One region of the Nonomuraea sp. NPDC048901 genome, then DNA from elsewhere that is predicted to be linked to it. Evidence: riboswitches for the same ligand, from Rfam matches in the RefSeq annotation. Region 1 holds a riboswitch; each other region holds the start of a gene.
What was found. A riboswitch is a leader RNA that binds a small molecule or an ion and turns the genes downstream of it on or off. The one in region 1 is predicted to bind cyclic di-AMP.
Positions count from the first base shown of each region.

Region 1 (4,362 bases):
GCGCGCGAGAAGGTGGACGACGACAAGACCGAGGTCGAGAAGCTGATCGCCCAGCAGACCAAGATCCTTCGCAAGCTCGGCGCCTTCAAGTCGGGCAATCCCAACAGCACGGGAATCAAGTACACCGGCCCGGCCTCGGGCAACGCCCGCATCGCGCTGCAGTTCGCGTTCGCGCAAGTGGGCAAGCCGTATGGGTACGGCGCCAATGGGCCGAACTCCTACGACTGCTCCAGCCTCACCCAGGCCTCCTGGCGTACCGCCGGGGTCGCCATTCCCCGCACGACGTACACACAGTGGGCCTGGGGCGCCAGTCGTCGCGTCTCGCTGGACGCCCTCCAGCCTGGGGACCTGCTGTTCAGCAAGGGCCTGGGACATATGGGCATGTACGCGGGCAACGGGAAGATGGTCCACGCGCCGCAGACCGGAGACGTGATCAAGGTCGTCGAGCTCGACGACTACTGGCGCAACCGCCTCCTCGGCGCAGTCCGCCCATAAAGCCGCCGCCGAGCCCCGCACGTCGAAATGGCGCTGGAAGTACTGGCAACGTGGAGCTATGTGCGTTGTCCACAAGGTTGCACACTGTGGCCCCGTATCAACGATCCCAAGTAGCATGAAAACAAATCGCGGCAGGAGGCCACAAGAAGATGCGGACGTTGGGCGACCTGGAGTCGGTGATCATGGACCGGATGTGGTCGTACCACCGCCCCGCCGCGGTGAGAGACGTGCTGAAGGATTTGCGACAGGATCGCGAGATCGCCTACACCACCGTGATGACCGTGATGGACAAGCTCTACAAAAAGGGCCTGCTGAAGCGCGAGCCGGTGGGTAAGGCGTACGTGTACAAGCCAGTCGGCACCAAGGAGTCCTACACCGCCGAGCTGATGCGCGAGACGCTGGCCAGCGGCGGTAACCAGGCGGCCACGCTGGTTCACTTCCTTGAGCGGCTGACCCCGGAGGAGGCTGCCGCGCTGGAATCCGCCCTTCAGGTGTTCCCGGCGCACACCCGTCGATCATGACGGTCGCCCTGGTCCTCGTCGTCTACGCCGTGGGTGCCGCCACGGTGTTGCCGCGACTGCTCGTCAAGGCCGCCTGGGCCGAGCGGGCCCCCCGATTGGCGATCTCCATGTGGCTGGCCGCGGACATCTCCGCGGTCCTCTCGGCGGTGATGGCCGCGCTGAGTGCCGCGATCCCCGGCGACGCGGTCGGGCACGGGTTGGCCAGGCTGTTCGAGGTGTGCAAGCAGTTTCTCGGCCACGGATCCGACGTCGACGTGGCCTCCGCCGGATTCCGGCTGGCCGTCCTGGTCAGCGGGTTCATCACCGCACGGACTGTGTTCTGCGTGATCAGGGTGCTGCTGACCTCACGGCGCGAGCGTGCCCGGCACTCGGAGATGCTGAGCCTGCTGGGCCGGCGTGACGGCGAGTTGGACGCGGTGGTCCTGGAGTACGACAAGCCGCTCGCGTACTGCCTGCCCGGCAGGGCGAACAAGGCCGTGATCACCACGGCGGCGCTCCACGCCCTGCCGCCCGAGCATGTGGCCGCGGTGCTGGCGCACGAGCGAGCCCATCTCCGAGGACGCCACCATCTTCTCCTTGCCCTGGCTGAAGGCCTGGCCAAGGCATTTCCTGCTCTCCCGCTGTTCGCAACGGCCAAAGCGGAGGTGGCCCGCCTGGTGGAGTTGCGGGCCGACGATGTGGCCGCGGGACAGCATCCGCGCCTGCACCTCGCCGCGGCTCTGGTCGGTCTGGCCACCGGGCGGGTGCCCGCGTTCGCTCTGGGCGCTGCAGGCGAGAACGCGTTGAGCAGGGTGCGCCGCATGCTCAATCCGGCCGCGCCGCTCCACCGCCGCGAGCGGCTGGTGGGCACGGTGGCCGTCACCTTGTTCCTCGCAGGACCGGCGGCTCTGGCGGTGTTTCCGGGGGTGAGCGCGCTGATCGCGCATCATTGCCACACGCTCTCGCTGCTCTGAGCTCAGGCGTACAGCAACTCCTGATCGATCACGACGGCCGCGGTGACGCCCTGACCGGCGGCGATGATCACCTGGCCAGCCGGGGAACGGCATGGACGCCCGCCTGGCCATGTCGCCGGCCGCGAAGACTCCCTTCACCGAGCTCTGCCCGAACTCGTTGACCTCCACCAAGCCGTCCTCCAACATGGCGCAGCCCAGTTGCTTCGGCAGGTTGCTGCGCTGGCGGACACCCGACCCGCAGCGACTGGTAGCCGCCACCGAGGACGGCACGGTCTATGGGTCCAAGAACGGCGGGCCGGACTTCACCGTCGCCTTCCGCCCTGCCAGATCATGAACCGCTACGCCATGATCGAACGGTGACGGCCGGCATACCGCTGCTGCCTGCCTCTGGCAGAGCTTCGACGTCTCACCTGCCTGACCACGACGGCAACGCAGAGCACGCCCGCGAACACGACCCCAGACACCGCGATGCTCTCCGTGGAGGCCGTCGGCAGGACGACATCGGTCTCCTGCGCCTTCCCCGCCGCCTGCACGACCCCTTTCCGGACCAGAGGCGTCCGCGGGTTGCCGCCCGTCAGGACGAACGTCTCACCCTCCCCGAACTTCTCCTTGACCTTGCGGGGAAGGCCGTAGCCGACGACCTTGCTCTGGTCCCTGTCCTTGCGCTTGAGCCACACCTTGTCGACGTTGGCCTCGATCGTGGAGATCTGGTCTCCCTGTACCTTCTCGACGATGCCCGCATGGTCGATCCGCTCCACATCGCGTGACCCGCTCCAGTCGTAAAAGACGATGGCGCCGGGCTCCGGCTTGTCACTCCAGGCGTCCTGCTCCTTGAACCACTTGGCGTGGTCGACGGTGTAGGCGAAATCCCCCACGTACTTCTCGACGCCCGCCTGGTTGGCGGCCCAGGTAATGAACATGTCGCACCATGGGGCGGTCTTGAAGTAGGGGTCGCTGTTGTCCACGTTGGCGTAGTACCAGTTACCGAACTTGCTGTAGCCGTCGGTTTTCTCGCGATAGCCGAGATTTTTCTGGGCAGCGTCGAGCAGCCCGTCCACAATGGATGGCATAGGTCCGGGGTTTGACCCTTTCTCCTTATGGCCTACCGGGTTAGCTGACGGGTTCGGGCCAGGAGATGACGCCCTACCGCCGCATCCGTGGCGGATTCACCCCATGCGTGGATCGCTCCAGGCTCTGGTTCCCCGGTTCCCGCGGCGCGGGCCTCGGCACCAGCCGGCCGCCTCCACCGCGAAGGCAAGTCACCGGCAAGTACGAAGGACTGTAGTAGGTAGAAAGGGTGGCTGGTTACCGAAATGAGATTTTTGGCATAAAAGATCTATCCAACGCAGACCGACCAATACCGTGCGCTACACGTTGTTATACGCAAGGCAAGCACCGCAGCGGGTCAACGCGTGATCACTCAATCACCCTCACCACGCCTGCGAGATTGCGCGTGTGGGCGGGCACCAGTTTGACGACGTCCCCCGCCTGCGGGGCTTGGATCATCTTTCCGTCGCCCCAGTAGATCGCGGCATGGGAAATGTAGCCCGGGTTGGTGGGGTCCAGCCGCCTGAAGATCAGGTCACCCGATCGCATCTGGGAAAACGGGACCCGGGGTCCACTGGCGAACTGCTGATGCGTCTCCCGCGGCAGCCGAATGCCCGCCCTGCCAAAGGCCCACTGGATCAGGCCGGAACAGTCGAAGGCGTCAGGTCCCTCGGCGCCCCAGACATACGGGGCGCCCAGTTTGCTCTTCGCCGCCGCGCACGGTCGGCTTGGGCGTGTAGGCCCGGAAGGTCGATGGTTCCACCCCCACCGTTCCCACCCTCCTACCGCCGAGCGGTATCGCCGCCGCATCGACGATCTCCATGGAGCTCACGCCTTTGCGTACTCGAACCCGCTCGATCATTTGTTCAGGCAGCGGACGATTCGCGACCACAAGCAGGTGTGGCTCCCGCAGACGGTCGAGGGCCGCCACAACAGGCGGTTCAGGCGCCGGCGAGCTTTGCCCGGCTTCCCGCGTCCAGCCCGAAGACGCCGGGGCGGCTTCGCCGGTCGCTCGTAGTCGACGAGGGCTAACATCCCCGCCACCAGCGTTGCAACCACGAGTCCGGCCACGAGGTACACCGCTCGGGGCAGCACGCTACTACGGTTCATAGTCACTGCGACATTATGCACAACCCGAACAGCGACACAGCGGCCCACCGCTCAGGCACGGCACCACGCCGTGGTAAAGGTAAAGGATTAATGGCTGAACCCTAGGCCACACAGGGCCTTCGGGTCGGCTTCCAAAGGTTTCGCTTGCGCTGGCCATTTGGCTTGCATACCTTTACAGGCCCAAGGCCGCAGCGTTCCGATGGTGGCCTGTACTGCCGAGACCGCGTCTCGTCTGC
Region 1 covers NZ_JBEZFW010000003.1:42,279-46,640, reverse strand. Annotated here, with positions in the region: gene AB0C30_RS09920 (C40 family peptidase) at 1-495, shown strand, start outside; gene AB0C30_RS09915 (BlaI/MecI/CopY family transcriptional regulator) at 645-1,016, shown strand; gene AB0C30_RS09910 (M56 family metallopeptidase) at 1,013-1,969, shown strand; gene AB0C30_RS09905 (CHAP domain-containing protein) at 2,308-3,039, opposite strand; cyclic di-AMP (ydaO/yuaA leader) riboswitch at 3,054-3,208, opposite strand; gene AB0C30_RS09900 (NlpC/P60 family protein) at 3,386-3,826, opposite strand.

Region 2 (4,362 bases), on a different contig from region 1:
CTGCTGCTGACCGTAGTCCGGCTGGCCGTACTGCTGCTGGCCGTAGCCGGGTTGCGACGGCTGCTGCTGGCCATAGCCCGGCTGGGACGGCTGCTGCTGCCCGTAACCGGGCTGCTGGCCGTAATTGGGCTGCTGGCCATAGCCGGGCTGCTGGCCCGACGGTGGCTGCTGGCCGTACTGCTGCTGGCCGTAGCCGGGTTGCGACGGCTGCTGCTGCCCGTAGCCCGGCTGGGACGGCTGCTGCTGCCCGTAACCGGGCTGCTGGCCGTATCCAGGCTGGGATTGCGGTTGCTGACCGTAACCGGGTTGCGATTGCGGCTGCTGACCGTAGTTGGGCTGGCCGTACTCGGGTTGCTGACCCGAAGCCTGCTGCTGACCGTATCCGGGTTGCTGACCGTAGCCGGGCTGCTGGCCGTAGTCCGGTTGCTGACCGTAGCCGGGCTGCTGACCGTACTGCGGCTGTTGTCCGTACTGCGGTTGCTGCGGCTGCTGGCCGTAGCCCGGCTGCTGCTGACCGTACTGCGGCTGTTGGCCGTAGCCCGGCTGCTGCTGCCCATAGTTGGGTTGCTGACCGTAGGCGTCGTCCGCCCGGTAGCCAACGACCGTCGCATCCGGGTCGGGCTCGCCATAGGGACGGCCCGTGTTGTGATGTCCGTATTCAGATCCGCCAGGCGCAGAGTTCTCGCCGGATTCGTCCTGTGGATACGGCGGCTGTCCGGTGCTCACCGTGTCACCTCGCTTCGAGTGCGCATGTGGCACGTGTCAGGACACATGCCTGTGCTGCCCAACGTATCGACATAGGTATCAACAATCACCTTTCCCATTAGTCAAGGTCCGCGTCACCCGATGTCAGGTGGAGAAGCATGCGGGTGTTCCCCAGGGTGTTGGGCTTGACGTGTTCGAGGTCGAGGAACTCGGCGACACCCTCGTCGTACGAGGCCAGCAGCTCCGCATAGACCTCGGGTGAGACCGGAGTGCCCTGTACGGGGCGGAATCCATGCCTCGCGAAAAAATCCACCTCAAAAGTCAGACAGAAAACCCGGCGCAGGCCGAGTTCCCGGGCCGTTTTGATCAAGGAAGAGACGATCCGGTGCCCGATTCCGAAGCCTCGGAACTCCGGATCAACGGCCACCGTGCGAATCTCCGCGAGATCCTCCCAAAGCACGTGCAGCGCGCCACAGCCGACCACTTGGCCGCCGCGCTCGGCGATCCAGAACTCCTGCACGTCCTCGTACAGAGTGACGGTGGCCTTCTCCAGAAGCCGGGGCCCGGCGCCCGCGTAGGTGTCGACCAGGAGACGGATCGTCCTGACATCCGGCGTGCGAGCACGCCGGACGACGACTTCCGTGTCCGGGACTGTCACTTCGGCGACCTGCTCCATGGGTCTCCAGCGTACAGATCCGATTACGGCCTCCCCGTAACTCTGACGTCTCTCCCATCTCATGACATCTCGTGGTTGATCGAGCACGATGAGGGATCCCTTGGCCATCAGGCTTCCATGCCTTGACGAACTTGGTGCAAAAAGGACATAAAGTTTGTCCTGCACCGGCAAGCACGAGATCACCTCGTGACCCTTCGGTTGTGAAACCTCTACAGACTTGGCAGTTCTGGTTGAGCACGAACCCGGAGTGCACTAGTGTCCAGCGACGATGTCACCCACGCGAGCCAGCGTGGAGACGCGCCCAATCCCCGTAAGGGGAGCCGGGGACCCGCCGGTGGCGACCTCATCCCGACGCCACCACCCATGGGGTGAATCCGAGCGAGTCGTTCGGTAGGGCTGCTCCGGCCCGAACCCGTCAGCTAACCCGGTAGGCGCCGATGAGAGGAGCTGGTTGGTGAAGCAGACCCGCGATCGCGAGACGAAGCCGGCGGCCGCTCAGGCCCGCCCTTCTGAGCTCCGGAAGATCCCCACCCGGTTGGGTGTCATCGCGGCGACCATCGCCACCCTCCTCTTCGCCGTACCTGTCGGCTCCGCCGTCGCCGATCCCAAGCCCTCGCTGAAGGACCTGTCCAAGCAGGCCGAGGAGCTCCACACCCAGATCGAGACGCTGAGCGAGGAGTTCAACGGCCAGCGGGAGAAGCTCAAGACAGCCAAGAAGTCGGCTGAGGCGGCCAAGAGGACGCTGTCCACCAGTGAGGCCGATCTGGCCGCGAAGCGCGCCAAGGCCGCGCTGCTGGCCCAGAACGCCTACATCAACGGCGGCTTCGGCCAGGCGCTGGCATTCGGCACCTCCGACGACCCCGAGAGCTTCCTCGACCGGGCGGCCACCACCTACGCGCTGGAGCAGCAGCAGGGCTTCGAGGTCAACCAGGTGACCACGGCCAGGCAGGCCGCCGAGCAGGCAAGGGCCAGCGCCAAGACGCGCATCGACGAGGTCGAGAAGATCGTCGAGGGCCTCGGCACCAAACGCGACAAGATCACCAAGCTCGTCGCCAAGGTCGAGAGCAGTCTCTTCAAGCGGGCGATCGGCGAGGCGGGCCGTCCCGGCACCCGGGCCACGCGGGTCGACCTGCCGGTCATCGGCGCCGGCAAGGCCGCCACGGCCGCCAGGTGGGCGCTCACGCAGCAGCTCAAGCCGTACGTCTGGGGCGCCGAGGGGCCGACCTCGTACGACTGCTCCGGCCTCGTGATGGCGGCCTACCAGCGGGTGGGCATCTCACTGCCGCACTACACCGGCGACCAGTGGACGGCCGGACGGCACATCTCCAAGGAGGAGCTGCGCGCCGGCGACCTGGTCTTCTTCTATGGTGACCTGCACCACGTCGGCATCTACATAGGCGGCGGCATGATGGTCCACGCGCCGCAGACCGGCGACGTCGTACGCATCGCGTCCATCGCCCGCCGCCCGTTCGCGGGCGCCGTACGCATCGCCGACTGACCTCCGGACACCACGACAAGCACTCTGACAGCTGGGGCCCGGGCGGCTGGGCCGGTCGAACGGTCAGATGAGCTGGCGGCGGGCGGCCCAGGCCACGGCCTCGATCGCGGTGGCGACGCCGATGCGGTCGCAGATACCCCGAAGTCTCCGGCGTACCGTGCGTCCGCTGATATCCAGTCGTCTGCCAACCCGATCAACCGTGACCCCCTTGGCAAGCTCCGCCAGCAACGCCAGATCCGCGTGGCTAAGCTCGACGCTCTCAGTGAGCACATACATCGGGAGCCCTCCCCCCAACAGCAGAACTCGAGACGTCTATGTCCGAGCAGAGCTGCAGCTCGTCTCGCAGACGGTAAACGCATTCTGGAAAGGTCGTCAAGCCAGCGGATACCGCCCTCTGACCATCGCCATTGACATGATCGGCTGTATGTGAAGTACTCGCCATATGTCGGCACACTTCGGGGCCCGATGAGGGATCACAGGCGCCCTTACAACGGCTCCAGCCCGCTCCCCAAGAGCGCCGCGAACCTGCTGAGCGCCGAATCCGTAAAACGCGAATATTCTTCGCATTCAATATGCGAAATATCGGAAATGTGGCTGCTTAGGGCAGTCTTTTGTACCCCCGCGCCGCCGGGTCAGCAGCGCCCGCCAAAGACCATGAACGGTTCATGCGCCAGAGGGAGAAGCCACTCGGCGCAGGCGGCCGGGAGATGCCCGCTCCCCGCGCTAAGGGACCGGCGAACGCCGCCGCCCGCGTTCTCCTACTCGCCGCAGGAGATCGGGCCGCTGTCAACCCGACAGCGGCCGGTACGGCCCGGCGTGGGAGCCGGGCCGACACTCTTCGGCGGCAGGCGGGTCAGTGGGTCGGCTTGACCAGCGGGAACAAGATCGTTTCCCGGATGCTCTTGCCGGTGAAAGCCATGATCATCCGGTCGATCCCGGCCCCCATGCCACCCGTGGGCGGCATGGCGTACTCCAGCGCCTGCAGGAAGTCCTCGTCCAGCTGCATGGCCTCCGGGTCGCCCCCGGCGGCCAGCAGCGACTGTTCCACCAGGCGCCGGCGCTGCTCGACCGGGTCGACGAGCTCGGAGTAGGCGGTGCCCAGCTCGGTGCCGAACCCGATGAGGTCCCACTTCTCGGTCAGCAGCGGGTTGTCGCGGTGCTGGCGGGTCAGCGGGGAGGTCTCCAGCGGGTAGTCCATGACGAACGTCGGCTGGATGAGCGTGTGCTCGACGAGGGCCTCGAAGATCTCCTGGACGAGCTTGCCCTGGCCCCACTTCGGGTCCCAGTGGATCTCACGCCCGTCGGCGAGTTTCCGGACCTGCTCCAGCGGGGTCTCCGTGGTGATCTCCTCGCCGAGCGCCTCGGACACCGCCCCGTACAGGGTGATGCGCGGCCACTCGGGGATGCCCAGGTCCACCTCGACGCCGTCGTGGACGACCACCGAGGTGCCCAGAGCGGCCACGACGGCCTTCTGGTACATCCG
Region 2 covers NZ_JBEZFW010000001.1:528,762-533,123, reverse strand. Annotated here, with positions in the region: gene AB0C30_RS02660 (hypothetical protein) at 1-801, shown strand, start outside; gene AB0C30_RS02655 (amino-acid N-acetyltransferase) at 824-1,381, opposite strand; cyclic di-AMP (ydaO/yuaA leader) riboswitch at 1,670-1,830, shown strand; gene AB0C30_RS02650 (C40 family peptidase) at 1,836-2,879, shown strand; gene AB0C30_RS02645 (LuxR C-terminal-related transcriptional regulator) at 2,943-3,155, opposite strand; gene lysX (bifunctional lysylphosphatidylglycerol synthetase/lysine--tRNA ligase LysX) at 3,733-4,362, opposite strand, start outside.
Region 2: another riboswitch for cyclic di-AMP. It lies ahead of AB0C30_RS02650 (C40 family peptidase); the one in region 1 lies ahead of AB0C30_RS09905 (CHAP domain-containing protein).

Region 3 (4,362 bases), on a different contig from region 1:
TATTGGTAATTGCCAGGCGTTTCTGCATGGAGATGAAGGTGGCCGGGTCCTTCGTGAGGTTCAGGGCGTGGAGGTCGGCGCGGGCCTCGATGTGGCGGCTGACCACGTTCTGGGCCGGTCCTGAGATGACCGTGGCCAGGCTCATCAAGCCCATGATCACTCCTACCGCCCGTGGATCGGCCGCCGAGGCGATGCCCGTGCGCCGCCGCAGCATGCCCAGCAGCAGGAACAGCAGGATCGCGCCGAACGCGGCGCCCAGCCCGCCCACCAGCGTGCCGACCAGCACGTCCCCGTACTTGGCGTGGCCCAGCTCGTGCGCCACGACCAGCTCGACCTCGGACTGCGGGGCCCGCAGCAGCGTGTCGTACACGACGATCCGGCGCGTGGCGCCGAAGCCGGAGACGTAGGCGTTGAGCGCGTTCGTCCGGCGGGAGGCGTCGGCGATCAGCACGTCCTCGACCGGGACATGGGCGCGCTCGGCCAGCATCATCAGGTTCGCCCTGAGCGCGCCGCCCGGCATCGGGCGGAAGTCGTTGAACAGCGGCTCGAACACGACCGGATACACGAACGAGGCCACCAAGGTGAACGCGAACGCGCCCGCGGCGGCCGGGATCCACCAGCGCCGCAGCCACCTGGCCAGCGCCACCACGACCAGCACCATGATGGACTGCAGCACCACGTTCACGGCCAGGCTCTTGAGCCGGTCGCCGGTCCAGCCGGCCCAGTCCTGCGTGGACAGGCCGTAGTCGCGCAGCTGCACCTCGTACCAGATGCCCAGGGGCCACCTGATCGCCTCGACGATCGCGGTCAGCACCACCACCCCCAGCACGACCCGCACCCACCACGGCCCGCGCAGCTTACTCAGCACCTTGGCACCGAACGGCGTGAGCACGAGCAACCCCGCGAACAGCACGGTCAGCCCGAGGGAGAGGTAACCGGGCAGGCTCGTGGCCGCATCGAAGGCGGCGGCCCTGGCGATCTCGGCGGCACTGAAGTCGCGCGCCGGATCCGGCGTCACCGTGGGGGTGCCCGAGGGCATCACCCGCCAGGGCGTCGTGAACGCCACCACGGCCAGGATCACCACACCGAGCACGACCAGCGCCCAACCGGCACCGGCCCGGCCGAACGCGACGTCCCCACCGTCCGCGACCCAGCCACCTGACACGGCACGGTCGCTCGGCGCGGCACGGTCGTCTGGCGCGGCACGGTCACTCGCTGTGGCACGGTCGTCTGGCACGGCGCGGTCCCTTGGTGCGGCACGGTCGTGTGGCGCGGCGCTACCGCCTGACGTGGCGGGGTCGCTTGATGCGGCGTCCTCGCCGGGCTGTGGTGCCGGGTTCCGATCGGGGCCCGCGTCGTCGTCAGGCGGCGGCATGCTGTCGTCGGTGCCCTGCAGATCGTCCATCCGCGTTCCCCTTACGCAAGCTGGTCCCGCACGTAGTCGCGCCACCGTGCCGTCAGCGTCCCTGCCGAGAGCCCGAGCCTGGTGAGCCCCCGGTCGATGCCACCCGTCTGGGCATCACGGTAGAGCCTCACCAGAGTCCCCTCACCGAACCGCTCGGCGATGAAGCGACACGCCAGCCACGCCTCCTGGTACGCCCGTGCCAGACGTGCAGGCTCCCGGCTGGACGGTGCGAATGCCGCAGGCCCTGGCAATTCGCCCGGCAAGTGCCCGGCCCGCACCTCGGCGGCCAACTCGGTGGCGGCCACCCGGACCGGCAACCCCGCGTCCCGGTAGCCCACGTAGTCGGCGAACCCCTCATAGAGCCACACCGGCAACCGCTTCGTCCCGGCCGCGACGTGAGTGAGCTCGTGCGTGAGCACGATGTCCCGCCCGGTGGGGGTCAGCCGGGCGAAGTTCTCGGGCACCACGACCACTCTCCCGCCATCGGCCACCGCCGCCAGCCCGTCGACACTCCCCACCCCGGCCACCCGAGCAGCCTCGGCCGCCGAGCCGGGCACGAGCACCACGGGCCGTACGGGGCGGCCGAGCACGGCGGAGACCCGCGACCCGGCGGCATCGGCCCGGCGCGCCAGATCACGAAGCGACTCGGGCGCCGCATGCTGGCTGACAACAACCGAACGCACACCTCGTACGACCTCGGAGCCGTCCCCCCAGAGTCCCCGCGCCTCCGCCGGAAGCTCACGATCACCGGCCGCCGGGTTGTGGCCGGTCGCGGACTGATCGGGCCCACCGGACGGCAGGTCACGAACCGCTGCCGAGAGGCCATCCGTCCCCGGAGACCGGTGCGGGGCGGCGCTGGCCGAGGCGAGGGCCAGGAGCAGCACCCCCACCCCCAAGACTCGGCGGCTCACCTGCACGGACACGTTCCCCGATCGTAGTCGTCCCGCGCCGCGAACCGGCCGTCGCGGAGAGACCCGGCTCCTCGTCGCGCAAAGGCCCGGCACGTCGTCGCGCAAAGGCCCGGCACGTCGTCGCGCAAAGCGTCGGCTCGTCGTCGCGGAAGGGCCCGGAACACGCGAAGGTCCCGTCCCAGCTGGGACGGGACCTTCGTGACGGTCTTGCAGGCCGGATCAGGCCGGACTTACAGGCCGGGACGCACCGCGCCCACGAACGACGCCTTGCGCCATCCGCTGAGCTTCTCGACGCGCACCGTCGAACCCGTCCTCGGCGAATGGACCATCTTGCCGTTGCCGACATACATGCCCACATGGCCGAGCCCATAGAAGAACATCAGGTCACCTGGCTTCAGATTCTTCCAGGAGACCTTCTTCTTGATGCGGGCGAACTGGCTGTTCGTCACGCGCGGGATCTTGACGCCGGCCTTCTTCCAGGCGTACTGGACGAGACCGGAGCAGTCGAAGGAACCAGGTCCTGTGGCCCCGTAACTGTACGGGTCACCGATCTGGTCCTTGGCCACGGCGACGGCCGTACGGGCCTTCACCTTTTGCCGAGCGACCGCTGTTTGTTGCGCGACCTTCTTCACGGACCTGACGGCTTTCGCCGCTGTATTGGTCCCGGAAACTTCGGCCGCATCACGCGTTGTCGCCGCCTGCGCCGTCGGGGCAGGGAGGACCAAACCTCCGGCCGTCACGGTCATCGTGAGCGCTGCGCCACTCAGGGCAATGCGGGACAGACGGGGGTTACTGGGGGAGGTAGACAGGATTTCTCCTTGGGACTTCCACGAACGCCTACCGGGTTAGCTGACGGATTCGGGCCTGGAAGTCGCCCTACGGCGCAATACGCGCCGATTCACCCCTGATCCCGGGAGCGGGATCGCTGGGTCCCCGGCTCCGTGCCTCCTGGCTGCACGGACTCGGCAGGCCACCGCCACGTAATGACATGTAGAAGGGCGGCGACCTAACGGATTTCTTTTCTGTCCACATCGGGGACCCGATGGAGAGTCGCGACGCCATGGCTTGTTCGCCGCGACGCCAGAAGCTACGCCCTTGAGTAACGAGCTGGCAAAGCCGTCATGGGGTTGTCAGGATCACTCAGAGGTGTCAGTAAAGTCCCCAACCCCAGCTGGAGCGCCGGGTTATGTTATTCAAATGTGACCCTTCTCACACTTGACGACACAGTGATCTGTCAGGTCCCTTTTGTCACTCTTGTCACACTGGTCCCGCTAGCAACACGCCCAGAGGGCGCGTGATCGTGTCGCGACTGCGCGGATGTGGCCGTCGCCAGGGTCGCCGACGGGCCGGGATCAGTGATCGTCGTCACCCGCTGAAGGCGTTCCAGCAGCGTTCAGCGACCCGGCCAGCGGCATCGGCCTGCGCGCCGAGGTCCGGCGACCAGCAAATCGGGATCAGTTGAACAGCCGGTCGGGTGCAGTTGAATAAGCGGCCAGAGCCCGTTGAACAGCCGGTCGGAGCCCGCTGACCACCGGGCCGAGTTCGTTGACCATTAGGCCGGGTCGTTGACCAGCAAACCGGGGTCCATTGACCACCCGGCCAAGGTCCGTTGGCCAGCAAGCCGGTAAGCCCACGTGGACCGCCAAGCGTTAATCGGCGGACCATCCGGTCCATGGCCACCGGAAACCACGGACCGGGTCAAGAGGACGCACGTCACGGCGCCCAGCGCGCTCCACCGGAGGAGCGTGTCCCTGGACAGAGCCCAGCCACGGACGGCGGGTGGGGCTCACCGTGCTTGCCGTACAGAAAATCAGTGGTTCTTCACCCAGAACAACCTACGGACGGATAGCTCCCACCAGGGTGCCGCCATAGGAGGACAGAGTGACGACCTTGACCACGTCGCCGGTCTGGGGGGCGTGCACGATCTGCCCGTTGCCCGCATAAATGCTGACATGTCCAAGCCCTGAGCTGAAGATCAGGTCGCCGGGCTGCAGGTCCTTCAGATCCACCTTGCGGGACGACCCCCAGGCCCACTGCTGCCACGTG
Region 3 covers NZ_JBEZFW010000005.1:164,349-168,710, reverse strand. Annotated here, with positions in the region: gene AB0C30_RS18415 (M48 family metallopeptidase) at 1-1,405, opposite strand, end outside; gene AB0C30_RS18410 (hypothetical protein) at 1,417-2,328, opposite strand; gene AB0C30_RS18405 (C40 family peptidase) at 2,547-3,062, opposite strand; cyclic di-AMP (ydaO/yuaA leader) riboswitch at 3,136-3,294, opposite strand; gene AB0C30_RS18400 (C40 family peptidase) at 4,152-4,362, opposite strand, start outside.
Region 3: another riboswitch for cyclic di-AMP. It lies ahead of AB0C30_RS18405 (C40 family peptidase); the one in region 1 lies ahead of AB0C30_RS09905 (CHAP domain-containing protein).